DNA from 4 places in the Paenibacillus sp. J31R30 genome. Region 1 is predicted to be linked to each of the others. Evidence: riboswitches for the same ligand, from Rfam matches in the RefSeq annotation. Region 1 holds a riboswitch; each other region holds the start of a gene.
What was found. Region 1 has a riboswitch for cyclic di-AMP ahead of AC58QO_RS21910 (ABC transporter ATP-binding protein). Riboswitches for the same ligand answer to the same signal wherever they lie in the genome.

Region 1 (7,898 bases):
TCACTGAACAAGGCGTCTTCCTAGACGGCCACGATTCACCGGCTCAGCGCGAACACGGCACCAGAGTGATGCTGGATAACCTGGGCAAATTGTGGGAGTGACTTCTAGCGAGAGAACACAAAAAACAGCTCCAGAAGCCAACGAATTAAACGTAGATCGGCTTGGAGTAGAATAGTAGTCCTAAAAAAAACCACTCCATTTTATCGGGAGTGGTTTTTTTACTACAAATAAGCACGTTAAATAGAAGTCCTAGGCAGAATCTCACTATACGTGCAAATCTCTTCTTTTAAAGGAGACGTACGTGACAATCGTAAGTCCTACAATTACGATTGTAGAAATCAGGACATACACGGCATCGAATCCACCGCCATACATGACATTTTTCGCTTCATAATATTTAAATGGAGTTACATATTTCAAGAATGTCAGCTTATCGTTGAAGTCAATGGCAATCGATAATATGAACGTGAAGAGCATGATGCCTGTTGACAAAGAGGCTGCCTTTTTGGCATTTTTATAAACGGCTGCAATGGAAGTTCCAATGACCAGGTAGATCAGCTGTAGAATAAACATACCCACCATGACGATGGTGATATCCCCATTTACGGCCTCCCCTTTGCTGTAAGCCCCTACAATCAACAGACTCGAAATCCATGACACGAGATTAAAAATAAGAATGTTCACTAAAGCGCTTAACAGTTTATACGTGATGATTCCATGTCTGGATAAAGGCTTCACGAATAAAAACTCCGCCGTCTTGTCCCGCTCCTCTTTCGCGATGATATTAGCACCAAGCATAGTCGCATGTATCGTTGCCATCAAAAGGAAATAGAGCACCAGGATACCGAAATAGCCGCTAGCCTTCGATAAATCCAACGCGCCTGCTCCCATAATAACCTGGAGGGACTTCGGCATTTCTGCCATCAGATCATTAATCTGACCGTTCGCTGCCGTTGCTTGATACTTGTTCATGCCACTTACTACTAGAAAAATGAGTCCTAGGCTCCAAAAAATCATCGATTTTCGAAATGTCTTCATTTCTCGCCAGAAAATATTCAAATGCTGTCCCCTCCTTTCACCCTCATGTTATACGGCATGAACATCCTTTTTCGTGTAGATGAAGTAGCTGGCCGCAATCGAAACGCCGATAATCGCGATGGCTGCAATGACATAAGATGCTTCATAGCTGGCATGCGCAAGCATGTATTTCCCGTTGAAGTATTTAAATGGCGAGAAATAACGTTTGGCTCCCTCCCCATCTACAGCAACGATCATCCCGATCACGAAAAAGGCAAACACCGTACCAAGACTGACGGATAAGACGGCTTTTATTTTAGAAAACACGACTGAAACGATGAATCCTATCGCCAGAAACATCAGCTGGATAAACAGTAATGTGAATGAAATCAATAGAAATACGTTCACGTCGAAATCAACCGTTTTTACTTGAAGCGCCATCAGATAGGCTGCAATTATATAGATCACACTCGTGATCACTAATGAAGCGACTGCCGCTAATAGCTTGGAAGTCAATATTTTCGTACGTGTTACGGGTTTCGTAAGAAGAAAGTCTGCTGTTTTCTCACGAACTTCCTTGGAGAGTATCGACGTTCCCAGAACCATGGCTTGAATGGCTCCGCAAAGCGTAATGTACATAAAGATATACATATAGAATCCAAGTAAGGTACCAAAGGTCTCGATTTCAATACCCAGCGCTTTCCTGACCCCTTCGGGATACCCCTCTAGAACGGAAGAAAATTCAGCAAAATCCTTAGAGACGGAAGGAAAAAGGGATAAGAATAAGACGATGACAGCAATTAAGGAGCACGTCCACGTGATCGTGGATTTCCGATAAGCTCTCAATTCATGAAGAAATATATTCATCCCTCTTTACGCCTCCTTCTCATAGTAGTGCATAAAGATCTCCTCTAGATCAGGCTCTTCGATCCACAAATTATCAATTTCAATCTCAGCAATTTTTCGCATCACTTGATTAATGTTGCCTTTAAATAAGAAGCTGGTTGTCTGTCCTTGGACATCAATGTTGTTGACCCCGGTCATTTTGAAAAAATTAGGGTCGAGTGTTTGCGCAGTATCAATTTTAAAACGCTTAAAATTGTTTTCTTTTAACGTGCTGATCTTCTCAACCGTCACAATCCTGCCTTCCTTAATAATCGCGACTCGATCACATAGTCTTTGCACTTCACTCAAGATGTGAGAGGAAAAAAGAATCGTAGCTCCCCTTTTATTCTGTTGTTCGAGCAATTCGAAAAACTTCTGCTGCATGAGCGGATCCAGTCCACTTGTCGGTTCATCCAGGATAATGAGCTTAGGATCGTGGAGAAGCCCTTGAACGATGCCCACTTTCTTCTTGTTTCCCAAAGACAGATCATCAATCTTCTTCGTAACGTCTAGATCCATGATCTCAGCAAGCTCTTTGATTCTTTTGGTGCAATCTTTCTTGTAAAAGCTGGCCGAATACTTGAGTAGGTCGATCACTTTCATGTTGTCATAATAAAAAACTTCGGACGGTAAATAGCCGATTTCCTTCTTAATTTCTGGCGCAAACTGGATGCAGTCTTTCCCGAAAATCTTAGCACTGCCGCTTGTTGGAAAAATTAGAGACAGCAGCGTTCGAATCGTGGTTGATTTCCCAGCCCCATTCGGTCCAATAAACCCAAAAATCTCCCCTTCTTCGATCGTAAAACTAACATCGGTTATGCCTCTTGCATTCCCATAGGTTTTGGTCAAATTATTGATTTCAATGGCATGCATGGAAAGGCCTCCTCAAATTTATAAGGTTAAAAGCAAGCAAAAAGAAGCCCTAAGCATAGAGAATCTCTACGCTCGGGCTTCTTTACATAAGAAGGCGAGTGTGCGGTTCTCTCTCAATGCACTACGAGGTTAGCTGTCGGATTCGGACTTGAGAGCGTCCTACCTAATGCTTGCGAGCATCAGGATTCACCCCATGAAGCCATCTGTTGCTTATACGGCTTCGATTGGTTCCCCCGTTTCCCTAATGGGAATTAAGTGGTTTAATTTTACAATAAATCAACTTGTCGTAATGAATCTTACGCCGTTCTCTATCGAATGTAAAACGTAGATTCGCCTTTAATTCTTGCTTATTTGACTTTGGCAGTCAATGAAAGCGCATTCATCAAATGGTGACGTTGATTATCCCATACTTTGCTACTTATTACGTGTTATACAACCGCCGATACTCCTGTGGAGTCAATCCGATATGCTCACGGAAGCGCGCAATAAAGTAGCTGCTCTGGGAAAAGCCGATATGCTCGGCCACTTGCTTAATGGTCCATTCGGTAGACATGAGCAGTTGCTTGGCTACAACAAGACGACATTCAAATAGCCACTCCATCGGAGTCCGCCCCATCACCTCGTGAAACATCCGACTAAAATAATAGGTACTGAAGCCTGCCTGCTCGGCCATTAGCAGAAGCGCTAGCGGCTTCGTGCAGTGCGTACGAATATACTCCGCAACTTCTCTCATCCGTGCTCGCTTATCCAGTATGGTTGCTGTTCCATGTGTCTCCGCACGTAAGGCAAGCTCAGCAAGCAGTTCATAGAGCTTTACAGCCAATTGCACCTCGTTCCGATCAATAGGGGATGCTAGCTCCAGTAAGCCCTCGGTCAGTTGTTGGAGCTTGGGTAAATCACCATACGTAAACAACCACACAGCTGAAGTGCCTTGATCGTTCAACAGCCTGTCGAGTCCCTCACCTGCAAGGTGTACCCAGAATACTTGCCAAGGATCATTCGGATCTGCTCGATACTCCTGCTCGAGACCCGCCCCGTAATAGAAGCCCTGTCCTGCTTCCAGACAGAATTCCTTCCCGTTCACTTTAATATAGCCTTTACCGCTTAGCACGATATGCAAATTGGCTTGTTGCAGCTGCCCCTTAAACCGCCGCTCCTGATGTTCGGGGAATTCCGCATATTGACCAATCATATCCGGATACACCGTGTAGTGTTTGTACATAGGCTCCGGTAATACATAGTGGATTTTCATATGTCCTCCAAAACGCAAGAATCTGATACATGGTGCAAAATGTTAATATATACATAATATTATAAAGAAATATAATGAGTACATAAAGGATTTTAAATAACAATAAATTACTATGTCAATAGAAACGAGGATGTTGTTACTTATGGAAAAGACCATTCCGGGAGACAAATTTGATCTAGGCGTGTGCTACTATCCTGAGCATTGGGCGGAGCAACTATGGGCAGATGATTATAGGAGAATGCGGGAAATTGGCTTTACCATCGTGCGAATGGGTGAGTTTGCATGGAATATTTTTGAACCTAAAGAAGGGGTTTATGCCTTTGATTTGTTCGACCGCGCAATTGACCTGGCTCACGAACATGGACTGAAGGTCATTCTCGGCACTCCGACGGCAACCCCACCCGCTTGGATGAGCTATAAATACCCAGAAATTCTGAATGCTACCTATGAAGGCGTGCAGTTTCAGCACGGGGTGAGACGTCACTATAATTACAGCAGCCCTGTTTATCGCGAATATTGTGCGAAAATTACCGAAGCTATGGCAACTCATTATGCGAACTACCCTGGCGTCGTAGGCTGGCAAATTGACAACGAGCTTAACTGCGAGGTAAATGTCTTCTATGCGGAGGCAGATCATGCCGCGTTTCGGAAATGGGTACAGGAGAAGTACGGTACCTTGGACGCTTTGAATCAGGCATGGGGAGCCGTCTTCTGGAATCAGAGCTATTCGGACTGGGAGCAGGTGCACTTAACTCGCCCTGCGCCTAGTAAATCCGCTAACCCTCATCAAGCACTGGACGAAAAGCGATTTATCTCGGATAACACGATATCCTTCGCTCGTTTGCAGGCAGACATCCTGCGTCAGCTAGCGCCAAATCAGTGGATCACAACCAACGGCATGTTTGGTCATTTAGATAGCCATGCCATGACGGATGAACTGCTGGATTTCTTTTCTTTCGACTCGTATCCGAACTTCTCAACCATTTGGAGCGATGCCGATCGCGAGAATCCGCTCATGGACCGCAGCAATTCCAATCAACTCACCAAGGTACGTTCGATCTCCCCTACTTTCTGCATCATGGAACAGCAATCAGGCCCTGGCGGTTGGGTGAACCGGATGGGACAACCTGCACCTAAACCGGGCCAAATGCGATTGTGGACTTATCAGTCGGTTGCTCACGGGGCGGATATGGTTCTGTTCTTCAGATGGCGAACGGCAACTTTTGGCACTGAAATTTATTGGCATGGGATCAATGATTACCATAATCGTCCTAACCGAAGGGTTGCCGAAGCCGCAACAATTGGCCAGGAATTGGGGAAAATCGGAGAGGTCATTGCTGGATCTCGTTTCACAGCGGAAGTGGCCATTCTGCATGATTATGACAATGAGTGGGATGGGGAACTTGACCTCTATCATGGTCCTCTAACAAGCGAGAGTGAATACAGCTGGGGGAAAGCGCTGCAGTTCAGCCATATTCCTTACGATTATTTATATGTACAGAACAAGACTATCCTAGATGACCTTACTCGTTATAAAGTACTCATCTACCCGCATCCAGCCATTATGTCGGAGGAAACGGCTGAGCTGCTTAAGCAATATGTATCCGCAGGAGGCAAGCTTATTTTCGGAGCCCGCTCCGGTTATAAGGATCAACGCGGCCATTGCCGTATGACACCATTCCCTGGTGTCGTCGCGGAGCTGTGTGGCGTGACGGTCGAAGACTTTACGCTCATCGTGAAGGAAGCAGCGACACCTAACATGCGCTGGATCGATGGCGGAAATGAAGCCAGTACGCCTGCGCGTCTGTTCAACGACATTCTGCTGCCGGAGAGCGGCAGTGTACAGACACTAGCCGTGTTTGACGGCGACTATTATGCAGGCAAACCGGCGCTTACCCGCAACCCTTATGGCAGCGGTGAAGCCTATTATTTCGGGGCTGCGTTCAGCCGCGAAGTAGCGGATGCCTTGATCCGCCGCCTTGGGCTGCAGCCCGCTACGGCAGGTTGGGCGAAGCTGCCGCCTGAGGTGGAGGTTGCTATCCGCGTGAAACAGGATCGTCGGTTTGCCTTTATCTTGAACTACACCGACAAAACAGTCAAAGCCAATCTGCTGAAAGAGATGGAAGACTTGTTGGAGGGTGAACAGGTTGGTGTCGGGGAGCTGGAGATTGCTCCTTATGGTGTGAAGGTTTTCGCGTTATAATTGCAACTATGAATAAAAAAAGGGTGCCTCACAAGCCGAATATGCGGCAGAGGGACCCTCTTTTGACGTCAAAAGTGCAAATGTGCAACCTTCTCTATCGCATTGATCTCTCGATCTGAAATGCGTGCGAAAGTGCAACTATTTCTGCCCGCACTCCTCATCTGGGCACCTTTTCGTTCCAAAAGGTTGCACTTTTGCACTTATTCCTCTATATTTGGCCGTTTCGCCGAAAATAAGTGTATTTTAGCATTTTTTTTCCCCAACAATGGCTACACCACCGACATCATGTATCAAAATACCTGACTCCTTTACTCGCGAACCTTGTAAATTAGGGAGATAAACCAGAGCTGTCATATTCGCAGGAAGCTCAATATGGAGCTTCAAATCCTCCTGGCTTTTCGGTATTAGGTATCGCGTTTGACCAATAACGGGAACAGGGGACCTTTGACAGGCTGGTCTTTCTCCAGATTTAACCCGTTCGTAACGGTATGGGATTTGCCGCTAAATGTGATACCGTCAGGCATATAGATAATGGCTAAAGCTCGTCTTGGTCTGTCCGTCTCGTTCTTATGGGCATAGTGGAAAGTTAAGCCATTGTGAAAAGTGCAACTGCCCGCTTTCAACGGTACGACAACGGGTTTCTGATCATCCAATTGCCCGCCTTCCACGTACTCGAATATATCTTGAGGACTTGCTAAATCAATAGTGGTTAATTTCCCAACTTTATGCGACTTTGGTACAAAAGCCATGCAGCCGTTTTGCTCGTTTACGTCGTCCAAAGCGATCCAGATGGACATCATCCCCTTCTCGGCTTCATTGATCGGCCAGTAAGGCGTATCTTGGTGCCAGGGCGTCGGCTTGGAATCGCCCGGCATTTTCCACAGTCCATGATCATGGAAAAATCGAATTTCATTAGCTCCCGTCAATGCCAAAGCAGATTCAGCAAATCTTTCATGAAAGCTGAATTTCCCCATGCCGGCGTGATCTCTCCACGTATTTACTTTCTGGTTCAATACTCGGTAGTATAAACCGCCCTGTTTGTCCGTTTTAACCGAACGATCGCTGTCCGCCTGCATGGCCTCCTCCAGATATTCACGAAGCTGTTCCAGCTCTTCGGTTGTCAGCATGTTCTCCACTTTAACGAAGCCATTCTCCCGATAAAATGAAATATGTTCAGCTGTAATTGGTGTGTGTACACGCATTGTTATTTCCTCCTTGGTGGTGGTATAGTCTCATTCTACAAGGGGATGAAGAGGGAAAGAATGAAGAGACTTCGGAACTTTTTGTAAAAAAGTCGAATGTGAAAAAGACTCGTAAAAATCAAGAAAACATTATGAGAAACGCACCAATGTTGATATGATTAGTCTATAGAAAATCGAAAACCTGGGGTTGATAGGAATGGCAAACGCATATCGGGTGGACTACAAAACATTATCCCCTTACGTTAGATTCGTGCACGAAGTCGTTATTCCGCAAGGAAGCCATCTCCAGGAAAGATATATTTATGATCACGAGTTTATCTATGTCGTTAGCGGTTCAGGCCGACTTAGAATCGAAAGCAATGAATATGCGATGGAACAGGGCAGCTTGCTGTATATTCGTCCTCATAAATTAAACGAGATGCACGTGTCTGACCAAGAACCGCTGCATTGCTTCGCTGTTCACTTT
Region 2 (7,898 bases), on a different contig from region 1:
GATACACGCCCATTACACTCGCAACTTTTACTAGCCTTCTAGCCGGTGAACATGGGCAGTCGACGCCACAAAAGCCGGTTTTGCTTACGTTTGATGACGGCTATGTGGATAATGTGGAAGAGGCTATGCCGATTCTGGCCAAATACGATTTCCCAGCGACACTCTTCATGTCTCCAGGCATGGTCGAGCACCATGGTTATCTGAACTGGGATCAGATTAAGCAGCTGCAACAGGCAGGCTGGGACATTCAACCACATGGCATGACACATCCCCATCTGCCCCAACTTTCAGCGGAACAACAAGCATTCGAAATCACGGAAGCTAGGAAGCTAATTGAGGAAAAGCTAGGCATACAAGCGGACGTATTCTGCTATCCCTATGGCGAATATAACAAAACAACGTTAAAGATCTTAAAAGATCACGGCTTTCGGTTCGCATTTACGATCGATCAGGGCTTCACGACCAATCAGCAGTCCCCCTACCTGCTCAAAAGGCTGTTTATCAACGGGGAAGAAAACCTGAACGCATTCATTCGCAAGCTCCCGAAACCCAACTAGGGGAACAGCTTTTTTGAGTGCAGTCACCTTGAGCCCCTCCCCGCGGTATATTATACTTAAACGAACGATGACGAAGAGCGGCGGTGGGCAATGGATCAAGGGTATACCATTTACGAGCAGCAGATGCAGAGAAAGCTGGGGCGCTGGGAAATACGTCTGCAAAAGCAACCCAACCTGATTGAGCGTGCCTCCAAATCTGTTCAAAACCGCATCAACCAAGTGATCCCAGAGAAAATTCACAATACGATTACGGCAACGGTCAAAGGGATTGTGCAAACGACTCTTTTTGGCATCAATTATATGCCTGCGACTGAGCCGCTCAAGGGCGCATCTATATCCATGGCCGATCGCGATACGAAGGCAGAGGAACTGCTGTCTCTGTACAAAAAGATCGCTGCCGCCGAGGGAGCAGGAGCGGGGGCTGGCGGTATTTTGCTCGGGCTAGCTGATTTTCCGATTCTGATCGGGATTAAGCTGAAATTCCTTTTTGAATTAGCGCATATTTACGGGTATTCGACGCGGGATTATAGAGAAAGATTGTTCATTTTGTATGTGTTTCAATTGGCCTTTTCGAGCGCGAAGAAGAAGCCGGAGCTGCTTCATACGATTAAGAATTGGCCGGCCATTTCGCAGACATTTCCCCCTGCGGCAGATTATATGAATCAAGTGAATTGGCTGCAGCTGCAGCAAGAGTATCGGGATACGATTGATTTTCGTAAAATGCTCCAGCTCATCCCCGGCATCGGGGCCGTGGTGGGCGCATGGGCTAACTTTGGCTTGCTCGAGGAGCTTGGCGTGGCAGGCATGAACTGCTATCGGCTGCGCAATTTGCAAGACAAGGCGACGGATTTGGAAGCCAACACAAAGGCGTAGAGGGCTGTTGATCTTAGTCCTTTCACGCCTTTTTTTCATAAATAGTCAAACTACAGTTATTTCTTTGAAAATGACGCATACACTATAAGAGAGTCGGTTACCGGCTCATCTTGTGAAGATTTGTGATTATTTTCACAAGCATATATGTGATTAATTTCACAACCGGAGGAGTGTTGAGACACATGAGTAAACCCAGAATTGTCATCCTAGGCGCAGGCTATGGCGGACTTGTCACAGCGATAAGGCTTCAGAAGAAGATGAGAAGGAATGAGATGAACATTACATTGGTCAATAAGCACGACTATCACTTTATTACGACACATCTGCATATGCCGGCTGCCGGTACAGATCACCATGATAACGCGCGTGTTACCATTTCGGATCTGATTGATGAACGGAAGATTCGGTTCGTGAAGTCGACGGTTAGAGAAATTTTGCCTAATGAAAAGAAAATTGTGCTGGAAGAGGCTACACTCGAGTATGACTATCTCGTCATTGGGTTAGGAAGTGAGACGGAAACCTTCGGTATTCCGGGCATGAATGAATATGCGATGTCGATCAAAAGCATTAATAGCGTCCGCTTCATTCGGCAGCACATTGAATATATGTTTGCCAAGTCTAAAATGGCCCCGAAGCGCAAGGATTATCTGACCTTCGTCGTTGGCGGCGCGGGATTCACGGGTACGGAATTTGTCGGAGAACTGGCAGACCGTGTTCCTATTCTGTGTAAAACCTATGATGTCGATCCTGCGGATGTCCGTATTTATAATGTGGAAGCCTCCCCGTCGGCGCTGCCTCCCGGTCTTCCGGCGGATTTGATCGAATATGGGATGGAAGTGATGCGCCGCAAAGGGGTGCAATATAAACTATCTACCGCGATCAAGGCATGTACACCCGAAGGGGTGATTCTCGGCAACGGCGAGTTCATTCGCGCAGGCACGGTCGTATGGTCCGGGGGGATTCGCGGCAATTCCTTGCTGCAGCAAGCGGGGTTCGATGTTCAGCGGGGCCGGGTAAAAGTAGATAGCTGCTTGCGCTCGTATCAATTTCCAGAAATCTTCATTACCGGTGATTGCTCGATTGTTACAAGCCCAGAAGGTACGCCCTATCCTGCGAATGCTCAAATTGCTGTCCAACAGGGCTATAACGCAGCAAGGAATCTCATTCAGACTGTTCGAGGCAAAGAGTTGAAGCCGTTTGTATATGATTTCAAAGGCACTGTCGCATCCTTGGGCCGAGGTGAGGCTGTAGGATTGCTCAAAGTTAAGAAAGTGAAGGGCCGTCTGGCCTCTTTTATCAAAAAAATGATTGATGCCCGTTACTTATACCTCATCGGCGGCATTCCACTCATTTGGAAGAAAATGATTTGGAAGCAAAAATCCAGAACCCGCAATTATCACGTGCCGAATTAATGTCCAGTAACGAACTAAAAAAGCTGAAACGAGACCCAGTGGCAGTGACCACAGTTCTCGAATCAGCTTTTTATTTATTCAGTTGCAGTCTGAGGCACAGCTGCTCTACCTACCGTCTCCGTAGTTGAGTGCTCTGTTTGCCTCTTTTTTGCATAACTTTTGTATAAAATGGAGCTGCCGATCGTTAGGATCGCAATCACCGCCATGCCCCAGATGAGGTTGTCAAAAGCGCGTTCGAGCGGCAACGACTTCTGCCAGACTAGCGTACTGCCCGAGAGTGCGACGGCGAATGCGCCGCTGATAAATTGCAGCAATTGGAACAAGCCCATCCCTGATCCGACGCGATCTTTGGTCAATTGCCGAGATAATTCATTGGATACAGCGCTGGAAAGTGTTGTGAAGCTGATGCTGACTAAGATGTAGAGTGCGGCAATCCAGTAGTAGGAATAGCTGGCAGTCAAGGCTAGCAGCACGGTAGAAAGCAGCATCAACCATGGCACGTAGCGCAGCAACGCCGTATTGCCATAACGGTCAATGATGCGGCCGACACGGTTCGACACCAGCATGGCAATCAGAGCACCTGGGAAGAGCAAAAGTCCCGAAGTGAGCGGAGCTAAACCGAACACCCGAGCAAGCATCTGAGGCGCGAGGAACAGGAAGCCGAAGCTGATCATATAGGAAGTCACGCCGATTGCGCCAAGCGCCATATAAGGCTTATCGGCGAATAGGGCAGGCAGTACGAACGGTTGAGAGGCTCGGCGAATGCGCAGTGCGAACAGGGCAAGCGCAAGAACGCCAACGAGGAGGGCAACGACACTCTTCGACGTTAGGAAGAGCAGCAAACCCGTCGTCCCAATCCCTAGGAGCAGCGCACCGATGAAATCGAACGAGCCGCTTTCTGCTTTTTCTTTTGGGAGTAAGACAAGAAAGATAGGGATAAGTAGAAGCGTAATGCCAGTAATGACGAATAGGAAATGCCATCCCAAGTATTGAACGATGGAACCGCCAGCGACGGGGCCAAGTCCTAGACCGAGTGACGCGGCAGACAAAATAAGCGACATAGCTCTACCTCTACGCGACAGCGGAATGTAGCGGGTTACGAGAACGATACCGAGCGATGGAATCGCGCCTGCGCCAGATGCTTGAATCAACCTTGTAAGCAGCAAGAGTCCAAAGCTGTCCGTGAACAGCCCTAGGATGGATGCACCGCCTAGTGAAAGCAGAGCAATGACGTAAAGTCTGCGAATGGGTACAAAGTCGGACAAGCGGCTATAGGTAATAGAAGAAATAGCGAAAATGATCGAATACCCCGTGACGATCCACGATGCCGTTGAGGGGCTGAGTTCAAATTGTACGGAAATCTTGGGCAAAGCCAGATTGAACATCATTGTGTTCATGATCACCAGTACAATAGTAAAGCAGAGTAACCAGGAGACAGGCGTTTCTCGTAAGCGGCTAGGCAGCTCTGATTGAGCGTTTGTGGTTCCAGTATTAGAAGTGATTGCATTGTTTGACATCGTACACCATCCGATCCTTAACTATAATCTATTTTGTTACAGATTAGCATGGTGGGTACAATGTGTCAACGAATTGGCCATGGTAAAAATAGTTGATAACTGAATATTTATTCGTTAAAATGTATTATTATTCATTGAAATTCAAGGGGGTAATCTAGTGGGACATGCGATAAGAAAAGCAGAAATGAAAGATTTGGAGGCATTAACAGAGCTGATGGTTGCCTATATTGTCGGCTTTTATAAGAAGCCGCGGCCTGAGTTGGCTGATATCCATCGTCTGATCAGCACCTTACTTCAGGAGCAAGGGGGGATTCAGTTTGTGGTCGAAAAGGAAGATGAGCTCATCGGCTTTGCGACGCTGTATTTTGCATGGAGCACGATGAAGGCTAGTCCTATTACGATCATGAACGACCTGTTCCTTCTAGAGCCATTTCGGGGAACCGCTGCGGAAGAAGACTTGTTCCGGAAGTGTCAAAACTATTCCAAGGAAAACGGCTATGCCTACATGTCTTGGATCACCGCACCAGACAATCATCGGGCACAACAATTTTTTGATAGAAGGGGTGGAACACGCGTAGATTGGGTGAATTACACCATGAACTGGCGTTTTTCCAACTAATTACTTCGTTTTATCCAGGTATGATCGTTCTAGCATGTCACTTTTCACAAAATACCTCGAGTACCTACGAGAATGGAAGATAATCAACGAATCAGGTAATTGTAAGCGAATTATTGGGGCATGGAAGAGGTGGAAGAGAGCTTTTTACGTTTTTTCCCTCCTTTACTATGTTGACAGAAGAGAGTAGTATTCAACACGTACATGAACAGTTGAATATTTCGCTTAATTTTCTTTTAAGAAAAGCGGGGGAACCACGAGTAACATGGGGTGAATAATGGTGCTGATACCAAGTACCTTTTAGGGCAGATTTTCTCGCGGCCCGAACCCGACAGCTAACCTCGTAAGCGGTCGTGAGAAAGGAGAACATGTGTTTAAAACACAAGGTCAATCCTTGTGTTTTTTTGCGTCATTTTTACCCAACTAGTACATTGAGATTAGCTTTTATTGGAGGAACGACCACGAAATGACAAGTGATTCATTGAAGAAAATTGTGTTTGGTAAGCCGCTAAAGTCGAGTGAGATTGAGTCGGAGAAAATGCCTGTCTGGAAAGCTCTCCCCATCCTGTCTTCTGATGCCTTATCTTCTGTATCGTATGGGACGGAGCAAATTCTGTTAGAGCTCGCAACCGTGGGAATTGCTGCATTTGCATTCTCCTTGCCGATTGCGATTTCGATCATCGCATTGATTTTGTTGCTTGTGCTCAGCTATCGGCAAGTGATTGAAGCCTACCCGATGGGTGGCGGCGCTTATATGGTTACCAAAGAAAATTTAGGCATGGTGTGGGGGCGACTAACAGGTGTCTCACTGCTGATCGATTATACCTTGACCGTGGCCGTTTCGATCTCGGCAGGTGTGCAGGCGATTACTTCGGCCTTTCCTTCTGCAGTACCGTATATTGTTCCGCTTACCATCTTTCTGGTTTGGATCATGGTCTGGATTAATTTGCGAGGCACTTCCGAATCAGGAACCGTTTTTGCGATTCCGACGTACTTTTTCATCCTTTGTATCCTGTTGTTAGTAGGTAAAGGTATCTTCGATTTAATGACCGGCTCACTTAATACGCATGCCATTGATTTCACACCTAACGCTGCGACGAACTCATTAACGTTATTCGTACTTCTTAAGGCGTTCTCCTCGGGTTGTTCAGCTGTAACAGGCATCGAAGCAATTTCCGATGCTGTCCCGCATTTCCGAACGCCATCTGTCAAAAATGCTAAACGCACGCTCATCTCCTTGGGCGGCCTGTTGGCAATCGTCTTCGGTGGTGTAACGTTGATCGCCTTAGGGTATGGAATTGCCCCAGATCATAACGGGCACACTTCGGTTCTATCGATGGTGACCGAGCAAGCGTTTGGACGCGGCGTGATGTACTATGCGACTCAAATCGCGACGATGCTTATTCTAGTGCTAGCTGCTAATACGAGCTTTAATGGATTCCCCATCTTGGCGTCAATCATGGCCCAAGACAAAAACTTCCCGCGCATGTTCTCCTTCCGTGGAGATCGACTTTCGTATCATTATGGCATCATCACGCTTGGCGTGCTGGCAAGTCTGCTTCTGATTGGCTTTAAAGGGAAGACTGATGCACTCATTCCGCTTTATGCGATCGGCGTATTTTTATCCTTTACACTGGCTCAGGCAGGTTTGGTACGTAAATGGCTGAAGGAGCGCGTATCCGGCTGGATCGGCAAATTGATCATCAACGGTTTAGGCGGCATCGTTTCTTTCGCGGTTCTCATCATATTCTCTGTGACGAAATTTAGCGAAGGCGCTTGGATCGTCATTATCGTGACACCGATTCTACTCTGGATCATTACGAAGATCAGCCACCATTACGATGACGTAGCCAACCAGCTGCGCATCGATATCACACAAGACCGTGTTTGTACCAAAGAACCCGTCATTATCGTACCTGTGGCCGGGATTCATAAAGCTGTAGAGCAAACGCTGAACTATGCGAAGTCACTCTCGCCTAACGTTATTGCTTTCTATGTCTCCTTCTCGGATGAAGATGAGGAGTCGATGCAGGAGAAATGGCAAATCTGGGATCCAGGTGTTCGCCTCGTAGTGTTCAAGTCGCGGTATAGAACGATCTTGAAGCCGCTGGCTGAATTCATTGAGCGTATCGACACGCATGTGTCAGAGAAGCAGTCTATCATGGTTATTCTCCCGCAATTCATGCCAAAAAAATGGTGGCACCGTCTGCTCCATAATCAGTCTGCGGCGCGTATTCGCTCGAAGCTTCAAGCCGATAAGGATATCGTTGTTGCGACAGTCCCGTATCATTTACACCAATAGACGTGTACAATAATAGGGAGAACATGTAGACGAGGTGACCTTATTATGGTGAAAAAGAAAGCTAAAATGACGCCAGCTGCGGCTAGCGTGCAAGATAAACCAGCAACCCTGAAGGATCTGCTGCGTCCGGAAATTTTGGAAGGACTCAAAGCCCAGGCTGACGCGATGAAAGCGGAAGAGCAAGCGAAGAAGGACGCAGAGAGAGCCAGGGTAGAAGCGGCTCGCAAGGCGGAAGAGAAGCGTCTTGAAAATGATTTTGCTTATCAGCTGGAGAAAAGCAAATTAGATTGGCGGAAGCACAAATGAGGGGGCGCACGATGTGCCTCCTTTTCTTTATATGTGCGATGACAGCGCTTGCAGGGTGTGTAGGGGAGGAGGGGGCTAAGGTGGTGGAGACATCAGTTGCGACTGCAGGAACCACACCCCCGACACAGCTAACTACTGCTGAGCCATCAAGGTCCTCACCCACGAGCGTAGCGATGACGACACCTGTGAGCAGCCCGACAGCGTCACCTGCAGCGACGACATCATCCCATCCATCATCAAGCAGTCTAACAAATGTACCAGCAAAAGAACCATCAAATGATCCGAAAAATGCAGAGGTTGAGGCTGTTCCAGCTT
Region 3 (7,898 bases), on a different contig from region 1:
GGTACAAGACACGAGGATTGGTCCTGCCGTATTGTGCTTGGAGATACCGAGGTGAACAAAGTGCTGAGCCGGGTTTCACCTGATTTTCCCAAGAAGGTGGCAGGTGTTATTTGCAAATCATATAGCGAAGAAATCGTGGTCAGCCTTGTATCTAGTCAACTAGATGCGGATCGTATGGATTATTTGCTGCGTGATGCTTATTTTACAGGCGTTAACTATGGCACATTTGATCTGGAGCGAATTCTTCGAGTGATAAGACCTTACAAAGGGCATATCGTTGTGAAAGAGAGCGGCATGCATGCGGTCGAGGACTATTTGATGTCTCGCTATCAGATGTATTGGCAGGTGTATTTCCATCCAGTTACGCGAAGCGCGGAAATTCTTTTGCATAAAATATTTGCCCGTGCTAAGCATTTATATGAAGAGGGCTATACATTCGGATTCATGGTGGAGCCGATTCTTCATCTGATTCAGAATCAAATCTCCTTGGAGGATTATTTGCTGCTGGACGAGTCCGTCATGCAGACGATGCTGACCTTTTGGAGTCAAGAGAAGGATCCTATACTGATGGATATGTGCAAGCGGTTCTTGGACCGCAAATTGTACAAGTACAGCACCTTCGATGGTGATCAGGAACAGTTGATTCAGCGTTTGGAAAAGGTGATGAGAGAGGTTGGCTTCGACCCAACGTACTATATGGAGATCGATTTCCCATCCAATCAATCCTATGACGTGTACAGAGCAGGTGAAAATGATGATAATTTGCCGATCCTGCTGCTGGATCATAAGGAAACCTTAACCGAAATTACGCATCGCTCAGAAATTGTACAGTCCATTAGCGGCTTTCAAATGGGTAAGCATCATGTGTACTATCCAGAGGAGCTGCTGGAGAGGTTGAGTGCCGAAGATTATCCTGATGTTTGGGGGATGTTGGGCGAGCAAGATTAAGGGAGAGTATTATATAATTGGAACACAATCATGGTCATTGACATAGAGGAGAGCAGTTATGCTAACAGATTCACATACACATTTAAATGCCGAACAATTTAATGAAGACCAAGCGGAAGTTATTCAGCGGGCGCTAGAAGCCGGTGTTACGAGAATCGTGAATGTCGGCTTCAATCGTGAAACGATACCGAGCTCGATTGCACTTGCGGAGAAATATGATTTCATCTATTCGACCGTTGGATGGCATCCTGTAGACGCCATTGATATGATGCCTGGTGATTTGGAATGGATTGAGTCCTTATGCCAGCATGAGAAGGTGGTTGCAATCGGGGAGATCGGTCTGGACTATTACTGGGACAAGTCACCGAAGGATGTTCAGCAGCGGGTATTCCGTGAGCAAATTCGTCTTGCACGAAAGCTGGGAATGCCGATTGTGATTCATAATCGAGATGCACATCAAGATATTTTGACGATTCTCAAAGAAGAGAAGGCGGCAGAGGTCGGAGGCATCATGCATTGCTTCTCAGGGAGCTGGGAAACGGCCAAGCAGTGTCTGGATATGAATTTCCATATTTCCTTCGGAGGGCCAGTTACGTTTAAAAATGCGGTGCAGCCAAAAGAGGTGCTGGCGCAGGTGCCGCTTGATCGTCTCTTAATCGAAACGGACGCTCCTTACTTAACGCCCCATCCTTTCCGCGGTAAGCGCAACGAAACTAGCTATGTTCGCTTAGTGGCGGAGACTGCCGCGGAAATTCGGGGGATGACGCTGGAAGAGCTGGCTGAAATTACAACGAACAATGCAATTAGGTTACTCGGCCTCAAGTAAAGCGTTTTTCTTGAACTTCCGGCGCAGAATTACGCCGCACGCGAAAGAAACGAAAGCTAAGCCGAGCAGTGGAACTAGGAGATGCAGGATAGGCGTTCCTATCATAAACGGAATCGTCAGGATGACAAGCTCGAATGTAAGGGTTAACCAGATAATATAGGCTAGGGAGCCTGCTTTAGCTTGAGACTCCAATGGATACATATCGAGCCAGAACGTATAGCGATGCGCACGCTCCAGTGAAGTAAGCTGAACCAGTGAAATGACAAGGGCGATGAAGAGAATGACGCTTCTTGCCGTCGTGGAATCTGAAACGGCTATGGCTAATACACCAATCACAGTCAGTCGAAGAACAATGGCGAACAATTCAGTGCGCAGTAATGTCTTCATATATAAGTAGAGAAACGCCGAATCCTGTCGAAAGGGAATCAGTCGGGTAAGTCCGCTGATCCAACCTCGGCGGGCTATTCGCGTTGGTAACTGAGGTACATCTACGAACCAATTAAAGAAGGCGTAGAGTCTAGCTTGCTGTTGTTTCTCTTTGGCAATCAGGTAGTCCCATCCGATCACATATTTAGCTGTGGAACGGAATGCAAGCAGCCACATGAATACAAGTAGAATCGCTGCTAGGCTGGCCCATAAGCTGCTGTAGTGAAATTGGATCGTGATGAGTGCAATGGATGCCGCCCAGCGAAAACTGACAGACACGAATCTTGTTCGATCAGCGGCGAATCTTCCTTCCTGCCAACTGGCTAATAGGTTAGCTACTTTTAATAGAAGTAATAGAGCCAGCATGAGCAGAAAAGGCTGCGAATCGGGACCTAAACAGTGGTTATAAAGCGGTCGTAGTGTGACCCAAGCGAGAAACAACCACGTACCCTGAAGTGAAAAGCTATACAGGAAGCTGCTTCGAAAATAGACTCCCATTTCATGCTCTATCCGCAATAGAAACATCCGATCGGCACTGCGGGTCAGTGTTCGAATAGGACTTGAAGTGACGAGTGGAACGAGCACGAGCAGCACGATCCATAGGTACGGGTAATCTGTCGGAAGGCGCTGTAATGTTTTTGCATAATAATAGGAAGAAACGATGACAAGAAACAACAAAAAGCCGATAAAGTTACTTCGTGCGGCATACTGCCAATACCCCATGGATTCCTTCATATAATGTTGGAAACGCTGCTTCCATAATGCATGTGTGTTAAATGCAGGTGTAGTATTTTTTGACTGACTCATGCTATGACTCCTTGAACAAGCTTGTAGAAGATGTCGTCTAATGACGCTTGAGGCAGCTCTGTTTGCGCGCGTAATTCGACTAAATCTCCCTGCGCAACCATATGGCCTTTGTGGAGAACGACATAGGAATCGCAATATTTTTCAATTGTAGACAAAATGTGTGAGGAAATGAGGAATGATGCGCCTTTTTGCTTCATTTTAACCATTAATTCGAGCAAGGAACGAATTGCCAAAGGGTCGAGTCCAAGAAACGGCTCATCGATAATATACAGGGAAGGCTCGATCAGGAACGCATTCATAATCATGACCTTTTGTTTCATCCCTTTGGATAAATGACTGGCGAAGCTGTTCAGCTTGTCCTTCATTTGAAACTGCTCTAAAAGAGACTGGGATCGTGTTTCGTAATCCTCCTTGGAAATGCCGTAGGCCATGGCCGTTAGCTCAAGGTGTTCGCGAATTGTTAGCTCTTCGTATAACTCCGGACTTTCGGGTACGTAGGCATATGTCGCTCGGTATGGTATTGGATTTTCGGCTAAGGTAAGACCGTTGATACGAATGGTCCCTTTTTGCGGTTGTAGCAGCCCGAGAATATTTTTGATGGTCGTACTTTTACCTGCCCCATTGAGTCCGATTAACCCCATCATTTCACCTTGGCGGATCGAAAAAGTGAGGTTGTGGAGGACGGGCTTGTTGGGTAAATATCCACCGAATAAAGCGTTTACCTGTAAGATGGGAACCATCTCAATTGCCTCCCTAAATAGCAAATTATTGGTATTTACTGATCAAATACTTCCAGAATCATTATAAACAAATTTGCATTTTTAGCCTAGTTTTGGTCATTAAACATTAAAAAATCGAGTATACGTACGTTAAAGTTAGACACATGTAGATATAAGTGGGTTATATATGAAAAATAATCGAAATTTAATCGATTTAGCCCTTTTTAACGGGTGTTAATCCCTTTACAGGTTGAGATTAACAGCGTAATATACTTTTCATAATAACTTAATATCCAATTTGCCAATTTTCCATTCGCTGAGTTCCAAATGTGGGAACGGGGGAACCACTGCAAGCTTAATAAGCATTCCAATGCGGTTAAGTAAGCAGAGAGTAATAGGGGTGAATCATAGACGTCAAACAAGCAGTTTGCGTCTACGTAGGGCGACTCTCACGTCCGAATCCGTCAGCTAACCTCGTAAGCGTAAGAGAGGTAACGATTGTCGTGCGTGCTATTTGTATTTCACTATGCAAACTAAGCCAGCGAGAAGAGTCCTCTTCTTGCTGGCTTTTTGTCCTCATAAAGGGTTTTACACAGATCGGAAGACATAAAATAACCCGGAATTCATAGGATGATGAATAGGTAAAAGGGGGGGACGACCAGATTCAGCAGGGTAAGCAGGCTGATGATGGCGAGCATGTTAAGTTAAACTAAAAACCTTAGTCGCGTCAAATTTAATCATGCTGTAACCTGGCGGCGAGGCTTTGAAGGAGGACCGGAGAAGTGGGCAGTATCTCAATTAGCGAGACCCATGTAAAACGATCATCCAGCATGTCCTTCGCATTGCGATGGAAGCATGAAAACTTGCGTTTGATTTTAAGCCTAGCTATAATCTCAATCGCAATGACTTTCATGTTTTTGGTGTTGTTGTACGGAACGGCTACCAAGAGCGTATCCGTGGTTGTGAATGGACAAGAAACTGTTGTGCACACGAAGCAATGGGTCCTGCAACGCCTACTGGATGAACAAGCCATAACGATTGGTGAACATGATGAAATTTCAGCTGCACTCACGACCAAGCTCAAGGGTGGAGACAAAATTGTCATCGAGCATGCCTCACCAATTCAATTGACTGCTGATGGAAAGACCACCACTGTTTACACAACTGCAAGAACGGTAGAAAGTGCATTGCAACGTTTAAATATTGCACTTGGGGAGAACGATCGTATTTCTCCCGAACCGACAGCCGCTCTTAGCACAGGCGATGAAGTCAAGATCGTCCGTGTGAAAAAAGAGACGGAGGAAGTCTCTGAACCGATCGCATTCGAGACAGAGAAAAAGAATGACGCATCTTTACTTAAAGGGAAAGAGCAAGTCGTCCAAGAAGGTAAAGAAGGCGTTCTGGTGAAAAAGAAAGAAAAGACTTTCGAGGACGGAGTTTTAGTCGCGGAAGCAGTTGTGGGTGAAGAAGTACAAACAGAAAGCGTTAAGAAAGTAGTATCCGTAGGCACCAAAAATCCTGTGGTCGTACTCTCCGCCTCTTCGCCGAGTGTGGATGAGGTATCCAAGAATGGTGTGACCTTTGGCTACAAACAAATTCTCAAGAACGTAAAACTTACAGCCTACTCAGCGGGTGCTGCGTCGACAGGCAAAGCCGAGGGCTCCTCTGGTTATGGTAAAACCTACACGGGAACTACCGTAACTGAAGGACGTACGATTGCCGTTGACCCGAAGGTGATTCCACTGGGTTGGTGGGTATACATTGAAGGAATTGGCTTCCGTCGTGCTGAGGATATTGGCAGCGGCGTGAAAGGTCAAATGATCGATGTGTACTATGAAGATCACGGTTATGCGAATAAATTCGGAACGAAACAAGGGTACACGGTGTATGTGGTAGGCCCCACAAAACCGTCCCAAAACTAACGTGTAAACGTTAATTAGGCCGGGAACACTAGGCTATACACGTAGCTTGGCATATGCCTGCGCGAAAGAAGAGGAGACCCCTCTTCTTTTTCTGCGTACTGGGGAAGGAAAACGGTGATGATAAAAGAAATGATCGTTGTGGAAGGTAAGGACGACACGGCTGCCATCAGGCGCGCTGTGGAGGCGGATACGATTGAAACAGGCGGCTCCGCCATCGGACAAGCCGTGCTCAAGCGAATAGCGCTGGCTCAGCAGCGCAGAGGTGTCATTATATTCACGGATCCGGATCACGCTGGTGAGCGGATTCGCAAAATCGTGGCAGCCAAGGTACCTGGCTGTAAGCATGCCTTCATTACGCAGGAACAAGCTGCGTATAAGGGTGATATTGGCGTCGAGAACGCGACGCCGGAGACGATCCGCCAGGCGCTTCAGAGCCTGCGGACAGAGTACAATGCGGCGGTCTCGCAGCTGACGATGGAGGATTTGATCGCTGCCGGCCTCATCGTGCATCCAGATGCGGCGGCTCGCCGTTTGGCCGTAGGCAACGCGCTAGGCATTGGTTATTGCAATGGCAAGCAATTTTATAAGCGCTGTGCGATGTTTCAGATTTCGCGAGAGGAATTCGAGGCGGCGCTTGAGCATTTGAATTGAATTGATGGAATCACGAGAACGAGAACCTATAGATAACGAGGTATATCCCATGACGATATCCGAGCAAGAAGTGATTGTAACCGCAGAAGATGTAGCTACACCGAGTAAAACGAAGCAAATTATTAAGAAGAATGGTCTTGTGTTGAAGAAAAGCTTAGGCCAGAACTTCTTGATTGATCAAAATATATTGAGCAAGATCGTCATGGCCGCTGAGCTCGGGCCTACGAAGGCTGCGCTCGAGATCGGCCCCGGCATCGGCGCGCTCACACAGCAGCTGGCCAAGCTCGCTGGCCGCGTGCTGGCCGTCGAGATCGATCAGCGTCTGCTGCCCATTCTGGACGAGACGCTGGCGCCTTACCCCCATGCCACTGTCGTTCATGGGGATATCTTGAAGACCAACCTGCAGGAGTTGTTCCAGCAGCATTTCGAAGGCGTGGATGGCGTCAGTGTCGTCGCCAACTTGCCATACTACATCACGACGCCGATCATCATGAAGCTTCTCGAAGAGAAGCTTCCCTTGGAGAATATCGTCGTGATGATCCAAAAAGAGGTGGCCGACCGCATGGCGGCCAAGCCGGGCACCAAAGATTACGGCAGCCTTAGCATCGCCGTGCAGTTCTACTGCGAGCCGGAGCTCGTCACGATCGTACCTCGCACCGTCTTCGTGCCACAGCCGAACGTCGATTCCGCCGTTATTCGGCTGCGTGTACGTCAAACGCCGCCAGTCGAAGTGGCGGACGTTGACTTCTTCTTCGCTGTCGTCCAAGCGTCCTTCGTTCAGCGTCGCAAGACCCTCTATAATAACCTCGCGGCGAGGTTCTTTAGCAAAGAGAACAAACCCGAGCTGGAAGCTTTGCTCCACAGCATACAAATCGAGCCTTCGCGCCGCGGTGAAACGCTTAGCATGGAAGAGTTCGCACGCTTGTCGACAGCTCTTCGCGCGCACGGCTGCAAATAACCCGCACCAAATGCCTAGTCTCGCCATAGGATACCCCTAGGAGGGGATTTGTGCGATGAGGCAAGGAGATTATGTAACCCGTATTTCCTACGGCGGTGACGTCGTGTTTAAAATTGAACGAATTGAGCATCTCAAGGCCACTCTGCGAGGTGTTGATTTTCGACTGCTAGCAGATGCGCCGCTCTCAGATCTGACGAAAACGAATCTTAAGGAGGAGACCGTGGATCACCCACGATCGAGTTCGCCTGAGTTTCGTGAGTCGCTGCGTCGGCTAGCGGTGTCTCAAGTGCAGCTGCAGGAGAAGAATCAGCAAGCCATTAACCACAAACAAAAGCCTCAAACCAATAATAATAGCTATTTTGAGGTGCCGGGAAGGGTGCTTCATCTGGATGGCGATCCAAGCTATCTGCGCAAAAGTATGCAGCTCTACGGTGAATTGCGTGTGCCGGCAGAAGGTTTTTTCATTCCTGAGGTGCAAATGGCAGAAGCGCTGCAACGCTTGCTTCCTCAATATAAACCGGACATTGTCGTCATCACAGGTCATGATGGGATTTTGAAAAATCGGCAAAGCGTCAGCCCAAGCAACCTGTCGAGCTATAAGAATTCGCAGAACTTTGTAAATGCCGTTCGAGTGGCCAGAC
Region 4 (7,898 bases), on a different contig from region 1:
CGTATATGCCGGTTCCTTTGCGTGGTTTGTTGCTGGATACGAAGATGTGAGCTAAATTCACCTATTCCACCCCCATGCCTATAAAACAAGAGGCTGTCCCTCCAACGTAGAATCATCTACTGGTGAGACAGCCTCTTTCCATTTTAAAATAACTTTTTACCTAACACGTGATCAGTAGGAATGAATCCAATAACACGACTATCCATGCTATTGTTCCGATTATCCCCCATCACGAAAATATGGTCGGCTGGAACGGTCCACTTTTTGTTCCCGTTCGCTCGCATTTCCTCGTTGATATAAGACTCATTCAGAAGTTCGCCGTTGCGATACATCTGATTATCCTTAAGCTCAAGTTGATCCCCTGGCTTACCTATCACCCGTTTGATCCATACATGCTTATCATCACCGCGGACGAATAAGCTAAGCAACGGGCTATCCAATAAATCATTGATAAAAGTCCGCTTCATATCAACCCTAGAGTCGATAATAACAATATCCTCATAATTAGGCTCATAACGAAAGGTATGTGAAAGCTTCGATACATACACTCGCTGACTATCATGCAGCGTCGGATCCATCGAATGACCGCTAACTCGCGTCGATTGGAACACAAACACACCTAGAAATACAACTAAAACAAAGGAAATCACAATGGAACCAAACCAGCTCCAAATCTGTTTGACTACATTCAAGCTAATCGCTCCCTTGTGTTATTCCGCTAGTCCGTGCTTGAATGCATAGATCGCCGCTTGTGTGCGATCTTCTACGCCAAGCTTGGACAAAACGTTGGTGACGTGGAATTTTACCGTCTTCACACCAATGAATAAATCATCGGCCAGCTCTTGATTGGATTTGCCCTTCGCGATCAAGCGAAGCACTTCCATCTCGCGGTCCGTTAACTCTTCATGCGGCTCGGCTGCTGGCTTCGGTTGGCGGAAGCGGTTCATGATTTTCGATGCAACCTGCGACTCCAGAATCGATTGCCCTTTGGCCGCGGCTCTAATCGCTTGCGCGATTTCGGATGCTCGCGAGGTTTTTAACAAATAGCTGAAAGCTCCCGCTTCGATGACTGGATACATTTTCTCATCATCTAAGAAGCTCGTCAACACAATGACCTTGCATTCTGGGTACAATTGCAGTAATTTTCTAGTCGTTTCAATCCCGTCCATGCCTTCCATGACCAAGTCCATCAGGACCACATCAGGACGATATTCTGTGGCTAGCCGAATACCATCGTGACCATTGCTCGCTTCGCCTACAACCTCTATGCCATCTTCTGTCCCGAGGACAGCTGCTAGTCCGATTCTGACCATTTCATGATCATCGACGAGTAGTACTTTGATTAAGGTGTCGTCCATTCGCTTCTCCCTCTCTATGTACAGTGCTAATTCTCGATCAATTGAGGATCGCCCGCTAATAGTGGTACTCGAATCTCGATACGTGTCCCTCGATCAGGTGCTGTGATGATATCGACAGAGCCGCCGATCTCGTTCACGCGTTCCTTCATCGACACGATGCCATAGGAAGTCAGTTTCTTCGCATCCAGCTCAAATCCAACACCGTCATCGCGGATCACCAAACGAATGCCATCCGAACGATGAAGCAGCTTCACTTCCAGCTTATTCGCCTTAGAGTGTCGCAGTGCATTCGAAAGCGCTTCTTGCACGATGCGGAATAAATGATCTTCAATCCCCTTGTTCAAGCGGATTTCCTCATCCATATCCCAAGTGATCGCCATCGGAACCTTGGCTGCCAGCTCTTTCAAGAGCTCCACAAGGCCCTCGGACAATCGTTTGCCTTCCAAATGAATCGGCCTCAAATGCAGCAATAAGGCTCTCATTTCGGATTGTGCGACAGACGCCATTTCTTCAATCAGATGAATTTGCCGCTTCGCTTTCTCGAAATCCTTATCCAGCGTACGTCCTACGGCTGTTGCTGTCATCGAGATCGCGAACAATTGCTGGCTTACCGCATCATGCAGCTCGCGTGCCAAACGCTGACGCTCTTCAATGACTGCAGTAAGCTTAGCTTTCTCAGTAAGCTCAGCGTTACTATTCGACAATCGTTGGAGAGAGGTTACCTGCTCTTCCCATCGCTTCATAATTCGACTGAGTTGTTCACCTAAACGCCCGATCTCATCATCGTCTCCGTTTTGGAAGCCTTCTCGGGCAAATGTTCCTTTTTCTAATAAAATCATTGTCTCCATCATCGGCTCAAGTCTGCGAGTCACCTTCGAGCTGTTCCAGTAACCGAACACCGCCCCAATCACACCTAGAATCGATAAAGCCATGAACGAGAATTTGACACCCTGCTGCCAGCTGGCAAAGGGCTCGATCAAATGTCTTGAATTCAAGAAATATAGCATAGCGCCGAAAACAGCGAAGCTAAAGAGGATCGATTCCCCCATGCTGCGCCATATCATATTCGTTAAACGTCTCTTGTAGCCGTCCACTTGGTGATGTACCCCCTCCAGCCGTTACAATACTTTAACCTTGATATCTCCTACGATGAAAGAGAGCACGAGTTTCACCCGATGGTCGCAATGTTGGTAATTCTCTGATTGCCATACCACTTTATTCATCACACCTGCCTCACGTTGCTCGGCTACATGAAGCTGACCAAACATCACGGAAGCTGTAACGGAAACGCCAATATCATCGGGTATCTTTATATCAATATCTCCTACAACGCCCTGTAGGATGACTGTTGTTTCCTTTTGTTCTAGAATCGCCAGCGAGAGATCAATGTACGTTTCTCCCACCAAGTACCATGTCGAGGTATTCCGTAGAATCCAAGGCTCTCGGCCGAGGCGTATGCTGTCTACAATCTTTTGCTTTTGTGTATATGTCTCATCCTTATGAACCTGCTTGGATCGAATGAAAAATAAACCTAATGAAATCAACACAACCGAAATGGCAATTGTAACATGATCACCAAATAAAATGACGGCACCGATCCCCATCAGCACATAACCCTTGCGTTCTTTGCGTGAACGAACACGATGAATGCCCAGCAATATAAGGATTATGGCCATAATGGGAAAAAAGCCTACGGTATGATCCAGAAGCAAAAAAACACCGGCTCCAATCAGCACAAGCGCTGTATTCCGGCTGCGGTTATTTTTCGTTTCTTCTCCCATCGATGCACCTCCTCTGGCTGCTGCTCCATGTCTTTCGTTCATACGATTCCTAGCATACCATAAGAATGGACGACCTCCAAGATGCAAATCCTTATCGGACAAGGCTTTGCAATTCATGGAGGTCACGATCATGGCTATTTTTTGCTGCGCGGGTCGTGCTGATTGTGCTGATCTCGCGAGCGCTGCTCTTGCTGCCACTCGTGCTGCAGCTTGCTGCGCAGCGCGCGCAGCTCATGCTGAAGGTTGCCTCCGGCTTCCTTCAGCGTTTCCTTCGACAGGCGGCCCGCCACGCGGAGCCCCTGCAGCGCCTCCCGGCCGAGCTCGCGGCCGGTGACCTCCAGCTCGCGCCATGTGTCGCGAGCCTCTTTGCTGTGCAGCCCGCTGCGCGGCTGCCCAGCCTCGGCTGCGTGCCGGGCACGCTGCTCGCGCAGTTCCTCTGCGAGCGCCAGGCACAAGTCCTGGCTGCTCGCGTACTGCGCGCGATAGTGCTCGCCAGCGGCTTCCTCGCGCAGCTTCTCTTGCAGTGCGAGCCGCGCGAGATCCTCTTCGCCTGCGCGCATCGCCAGCTCGGCTTGCTCGCCGCGCAGCTTCGCCATCTCTTCCGCTCGCGCGATATGGCTGCGCAGCCCAATCGTTGCCTGGAGCGCCTCGTCATAGCGCTCCTCCAGCTTGATTATGGTGCTGTCCTCAAAGGCACCTGGATTCGTTTTCCCGATGGTCTCCTGCCAGACGGTTTCTGCCATTTTGCCAATTCGATCAAATATATTAGTAGGATCAATTTCCCGATTCTTATTGTTCATGTCAATCGCCCCTCATCCTTCATCATACTCCTATCGTAGCTCAATTTCTGGCAGTCTAAAACCGACTATCGACTGTTTTTGAACCTAGACCTAAGTCCAGTATTTTGATCTCGACCATATTTTGGTCGTTGTTTGAGCCTGTCTGCAATGATAAAATATTTGAAGCCGAGTCTGGTGCGTAAATTAGGCACTAGTACGGGGGACGAAATACTTGGGGTGAATATTTGCTTCGGCTTGGAGCAGACTAGGGAGAACCTTCTTCCCGAACCCGTCAACTAACCTCGAAGGCTCATGAAGGAGGATTACCAATTGAATAAGTTTACCAAAGGGTTAACTAGCCTTGCCGTTACACTGTCGGTATTGGCAGGAGGCTTTCTTTCCCCATTTTCGGCTCAAGCAGCTGAAATGGAAGTGAAAGTGCAAGTCAATGATGACCTGATTCATTTCCCAGATGCACAGCCATTTTTGGATGGCAACCACACGACCCAAGTTCCACTTCGGTTCGTAACCGAGAAGCTTGGTTATACCGTGAACTGGCAAAAAGATGGAAATCAAATTAAGGTAACATTAAATAACAACAAACATACGATTACCTTGGTATCCGGGGAAAAAGAAGCCAGCATTGATGATGCACCAGTCGTCTTAGATGGAGCTTCCCAGTTTCAAAATGGGCGCGTTTATGTGCCGCTACGATTTCTTTCCACAGCTGCAGGGGTCCCTGTACAGTGGGATGCTAGCAGCAATATCGCCATTTTAAACAAAGATGGCGGACATCATGCACCTGACTATGACATTTTCGAGTCCACAGCTTATTCAGCAGATCCTTCTGAAAATGGCGGATACGGGGCCTTTGATTACATGGGCAACCCGCTTGCGATCGGCACAGTTGCTGTTGATCCATCCGTAATTCCACTAGGTACGAAACTTTATATTGAAGGTTATTCTTTTAGTGGGCTTCCTCAAGGCGGTATGTACGTGTATGCCACCGATACCGGCGGCGCCATTAAAGGAAAGAGAATGGATATCTTTGTTCCAGGTTCGAGAAAATCCTTAAAAAGCTTCGGCATTCAGAAAATTAAAGTGTATCATATCCCCAATTAATAGTAGACGAAAGCTGCCTTGAGAATTCTCTCAAGCGCAGCTTTTTTCGTGGGTGAATGTTCCTACGGATAGCGGGCATTCGTCCAATCAACGGATATCCCCCGGTCATATGCTATATAGTGTTTAACCCATATCATTGATAACCGGAGGGGATACTATGTCAGCTGTAGGCAGTTGTGGCACGCCAGGATACGGAAGTTCTGCAGGCTTAATTCTTGTTCTTTATGTACTGTTGGTCATCATTCTTGCTACTTTCTACTAAGACTTATACCCCAATGAGCTTTATACAAATAGGCCCGCCTGTTGAAGCATCTAATTAGAGCTTCAGCAGGCGGGCTTCATTTATTTAAAATCGATACCACTTGTTCGTTGTGTCAGGATCTGCTCAAGATGACCTCCAATATAAGCTCCCGCTTCCATGGGAGGTGTTCCGCCGCGATGGATGTTCGAAATGACCATTCGATCCGAATCCGTTCTTCCTGTTCTTGGTTGGTAACACATGTAGGCGCTTAATGATTCCGCTGTTACAAGACCTGGCCTTTCGCCGATAAGCAGCACTAGACATTCTGGTTTCAGCAAATCACCTATGGCATCCATACAGCCTACCCGTCCTCGATTTACATATATCGTTGTTCCCGCCGTTAAACCACGCAATCGTAAGGAATCCAGCAACGCAGGATACAGATCTCGCATGTTTGCTTCTACACTATTTGCACTTAATCCATCAGATACTACGATTTGCACCTGCGGGGAATGCTGACATCTCGCTATGATCTCCTGCTTGCTTTCGTCCTTCAACACCCTGCCCAGCTGGGGACGCTTTAAATATATATCCTTTGAATCCGCACAGGAATCGGTGATAAGCCATCCCATTTCTGTAAGAAAAGTAGGACTCACCTCACTTTGCACGGCATCTACACTGCTTGCATGATCCCAACCAAAGGTTAGTAACTCGCTCGTTAAGGGCCGAGTGCCTGATCGGGAGACACCAATCCGTGCTGGCGTCAGTGCCTTCATTGCCGTAATCTCATCCATCCTCCTAAGCACCTCCTCGCCAAAACAACCTAGGATCACCGGCTAATGAACTAAGCGTACCGTTGGACCATAAGCCCATGTCCTGCATCCAATCTCGAAAGGCAGGTGATGGCGTGCGCCCGAAAAGCTCTCGTAAAGTGGCAATATCATGATAGCCCAGCGATTGATAATTAAGCATGCAGTCATCCGCCATGGGCACACCAATGAGGAAGTTCACATGTGCGCTGGCCAGCATGACGGATAGGGAATCCATATCATTTTGATCGGCATTCATATGATTGGTGTAGCATACATCAACGCCCATAGGGAGACCATGCATTTTGCCCATAAAATGATCCTCTAAACCTGCACGTATGACTTGTTTGCTGTTATATAAATACTCTGGTCCGATGAAGCCAACCACCGTGTTAACCAGAAAAGGCTTATAGATCCTCGCTAATCCGTAGCATCTTGCTTCCAACGTCACTTGGTCAATGCCATGATGAGCTTCAGAAGACAGCTCTGAGCCCTGCCCCGTTTCAAAATACCACCGATTCGGCCCCGTCGCACTGCCCTCGCTGTAGATCAAGGCATTCGCTTCATCCAGAAGCTCTTTGTGAATGCCAAATGCGCGATTGCCTTTCTCCGTGCCGGCCAAGCTCTGAAAAATAAGATCAGCCCTTGCCCCCTGCTTGATCGCCTCCATCTGTGTCGTCACGTGGGCCAAGACACAGTTCTGCGTGGGGATGCGCCAAGTCTCCATGACTTCCTTCGCAGCTTCCAGCAACGCTTTGGTCGTCTGCGGGTGATCTGTTACCGGGTTAATGCCGATAACCGCATCCCCTACGCCGTAACTCAGCGCCTCATAAAGCGAAGCTTTCATACCTTCTAGTGAATCGGTAGGATGGTTCGGCTGCGCTCGGCTGTTGAGTGTCCCCTTATGTCCGATCTCTGTATTGTTCGTTGTCTTCACCTCAATACGCGATGCCGCCTGAATGAGATCCAGATTCGTCATGATTTTGGCGACAGCTGCAATCATCTCGCTCGTTAGCCCTTTCGATATACGGAGCAGCTCATCCCCCGTCGTTTCCGTCCGCAGCATATATTCACGCAGCTCTGCCACGGACCACTGGCTTATAGAAGCGTATACAGTTTCAACTACATTCTCCTCGATGACCCTCGATACCTCATCTTCTTCTGCTGGCAGTAGCGGATGATTTCGAATATCACAGAGAAGAAGATCCGCAAGTACCGTTTTAGCTGCGATTCTTTCCTTCAGATGGGAGGCTCCTACACCTGCCAAATCATCACCGGAACGTGCTTCATTTGACTTGCCGAACACTTCTTTCAAGCTTCCGAACGTATAGACATGACCTCTTATCGACGTTTTCAATTTCATTGGCTCACCTCGGTAACCTCATGAGAAAATAGCAGCGTTTTTACAATTACAGGAATCGTACGATTCCCAATCAGCTCGCCAAGATCGATGTAATCACCAAAGCTCAGAGAAATGCCATCGACACATACGATGCGGGGATTCCCTTGACAACCAAGAGAAAGAAGCTGGCCCAGTGCTTTGGCCATATCTTGATCACATAGCATAACTACGATCTGATGATGTCTAAAATGGGAGGTCAACAGCGGGATCAGCTGGCCCGCAAGTTCCTGCAGTTGTTTATAGGTGTACGGATGCTCCGTTGTCATCGCTATACCAAATGGTGCCTGATCCGATGTACCGTACAGCTGGATCGCTTTTTGGAATACTTCCTCCAAATCGGCCGCTAGCTTTGCTGCATCAAGATGCAGCCGGCATTTCACGATTGGCACATTGCGTAAGGGGAGCG

Region 2: another riboswitch for cyclic di-AMP. It lies ahead of AC58QO_RS18210 (APC family permease); the one in region 1 lies ahead of AC58QO_RS21910 (ABC transporter ATP-binding protein).
Region 3: another riboswitch for cyclic di-AMP. It lies ahead of AC58QO_RS32040 (resuscitation-promoting factor); the one in region 1 lies ahead of AC58QO_RS21910 (ABC transporter ATP-binding protein).
Region 4: another riboswitch for cyclic di-AMP. It lies ahead of AC58QO_RS23180 (stalk domain-containing protein); the one in region 1 lies ahead of AC58QO_RS21910 (ABC transporter ATP-binding protein).

The regions. Positions count from the first base shown of each region.
Region 1 is NZ_JCAUAV010000007.1:14,145-22,042, reverse strand. Features, by position in the region: gene AC58QO_RS21925 (SRPBCC family protein) at 1-101, shown strand, start outside; gene AC58QO_RS21920 (ABC transporter permease subunit) at 265-1,059, opposite strand; gene AC58QO_RS21915 (ABC transporter permease subunit) at 1,087-1,884, opposite strand; gene AC58QO_RS21910 (ABC transporter ATP-binding protein) at 1,891-2,775, opposite strand; cyclic di-AMP (ydaO/yuaA leader) riboswitch at 2,879-3,043, opposite strand; gene AC58QO_RS21905 (AraC family transcriptional regulator) at 3,197-4,027, opposite strand; gene AC58QO_RS21900 (beta-galactosidase) at 4,170-6,230, shown strand; gene AC58QO_RS21895 (phytanoyl-CoA dioxygenase family protein) at 6,635-7,432, opposite strand; gene AC58QO_RS21890 (AraC family transcriptional regulator) at 7,629-7,898, shown strand, end outside.
Region 2 is NZ_JCAUAV010000004.1:291,023-298,920, reverse strand. Features, by position in the region: gene AC58QO_RS18235 (polysaccharide deacetylase family protein) at 1-557, shown strand, start outside; gene AC58QO_RS18230 (EcsC family protein) at 648-1,430, shown strand; gene AC58QO_RS18225 (NAD(P)/FAD-dependent oxidoreductase) at 1,613-2,842, shown strand; gene AC58QO_RS18220 (MFS transporter) at 2,917-4,359, opposite strand; gene AC58QO_RS18215 (GNAT family N-acetyltransferase) at 4,517-4,978, shown strand; cyclic di-AMP (ydaO/yuaA leader) riboswitch at 5,188-5,340, shown strand; gene AC58QO_RS18210 (APC family permease) at 5,442-7,277, shown strand; gene AC58QO_RS18205 (YqkE family protein) at 7,323-7,583, shown strand; gene AC58QO_RS18200 (polysaccharide deacetylase family protein) at 7,664-7,898, shown strand, end outside.
Region 3 is NZ_JCAUAV010000021.1:9,518-17,415, forward strand. Features, by position in the region: gene AC58QO_RS32020 (HD domain-containing protein) at 1-948, shown strand, start outside; gene AC58QO_RS32025 (TatD family hydrolase) at 1,007-1,774, shown strand; gene AC58QO_RS32030 (ABC transporter permease) at 1,757-3,007, opposite strand; gene AC58QO_RS32035 (ABC transporter ATP-binding protein) at 3,004-3,747, opposite strand; cyclic di-AMP (ydaO/yuaA leader) riboswitch at 4,031-4,224, shown strand; gene AC58QO_RS32040 (resuscitation-promoting factor) at 4,509-5,648, shown strand; gene rnmV (ribonuclease M5) at 5,766-6,299, shown strand; gene rsmA (16S rRNA (adenine(1518)-N(6)/adenine(1519)-N(6))-dimethyltransferase RsmA) at 6,349-7,257, shown strand; gene yabG (sporulation peptidase YabG) at 7,313-7,898, shown strand, end outside.
Region 4 is NZ_JCAUAV010000008.1:19,240-27,137, reverse strand. Features, by position in the region: gene AC58QO_RS23210 (hypothetical protein) at 1-50, shown strand, start outside; gene lepB (signal peptidase I) at 144-692, opposite strand; gene AC58QO_RS23200 (response regulator) at 711-1,358, opposite strand; gene AC58QO_RS23195 (sensor histidine kinase) at 1,385-2,452, opposite strand; gene liaF (cell wall-active antibiotics response protein LiaF) at 2,477-3,139, opposite strand; gene AC58QO_RS23185 (PspA/IM30 family protein) at 3,274-3,939, opposite strand; cyclic di-AMP (ydaO/yuaA leader) riboswitch at 4,093-4,244, shown strand; gene AC58QO_RS23180 (stalk domain-containing protein) at 4,249-5,040, shown strand; gene AC58QO_RS23175 (YjcZ family sporulation protein) at 5,198-5,302, shown strand; gene eutC (ethanolamine ammonia-lyase subunit EutC) at 5,383-6,075, opposite strand; gene AC58QO_RS23165 (ethanolamine ammonia-lyase subunit EutB) at 6,080-7,453, opposite strand; gene AC58QO_RS23160 (ethanolamine ammonia-lyase reactivating factor EutA) at 7,450-7,898, opposite strand, start outside.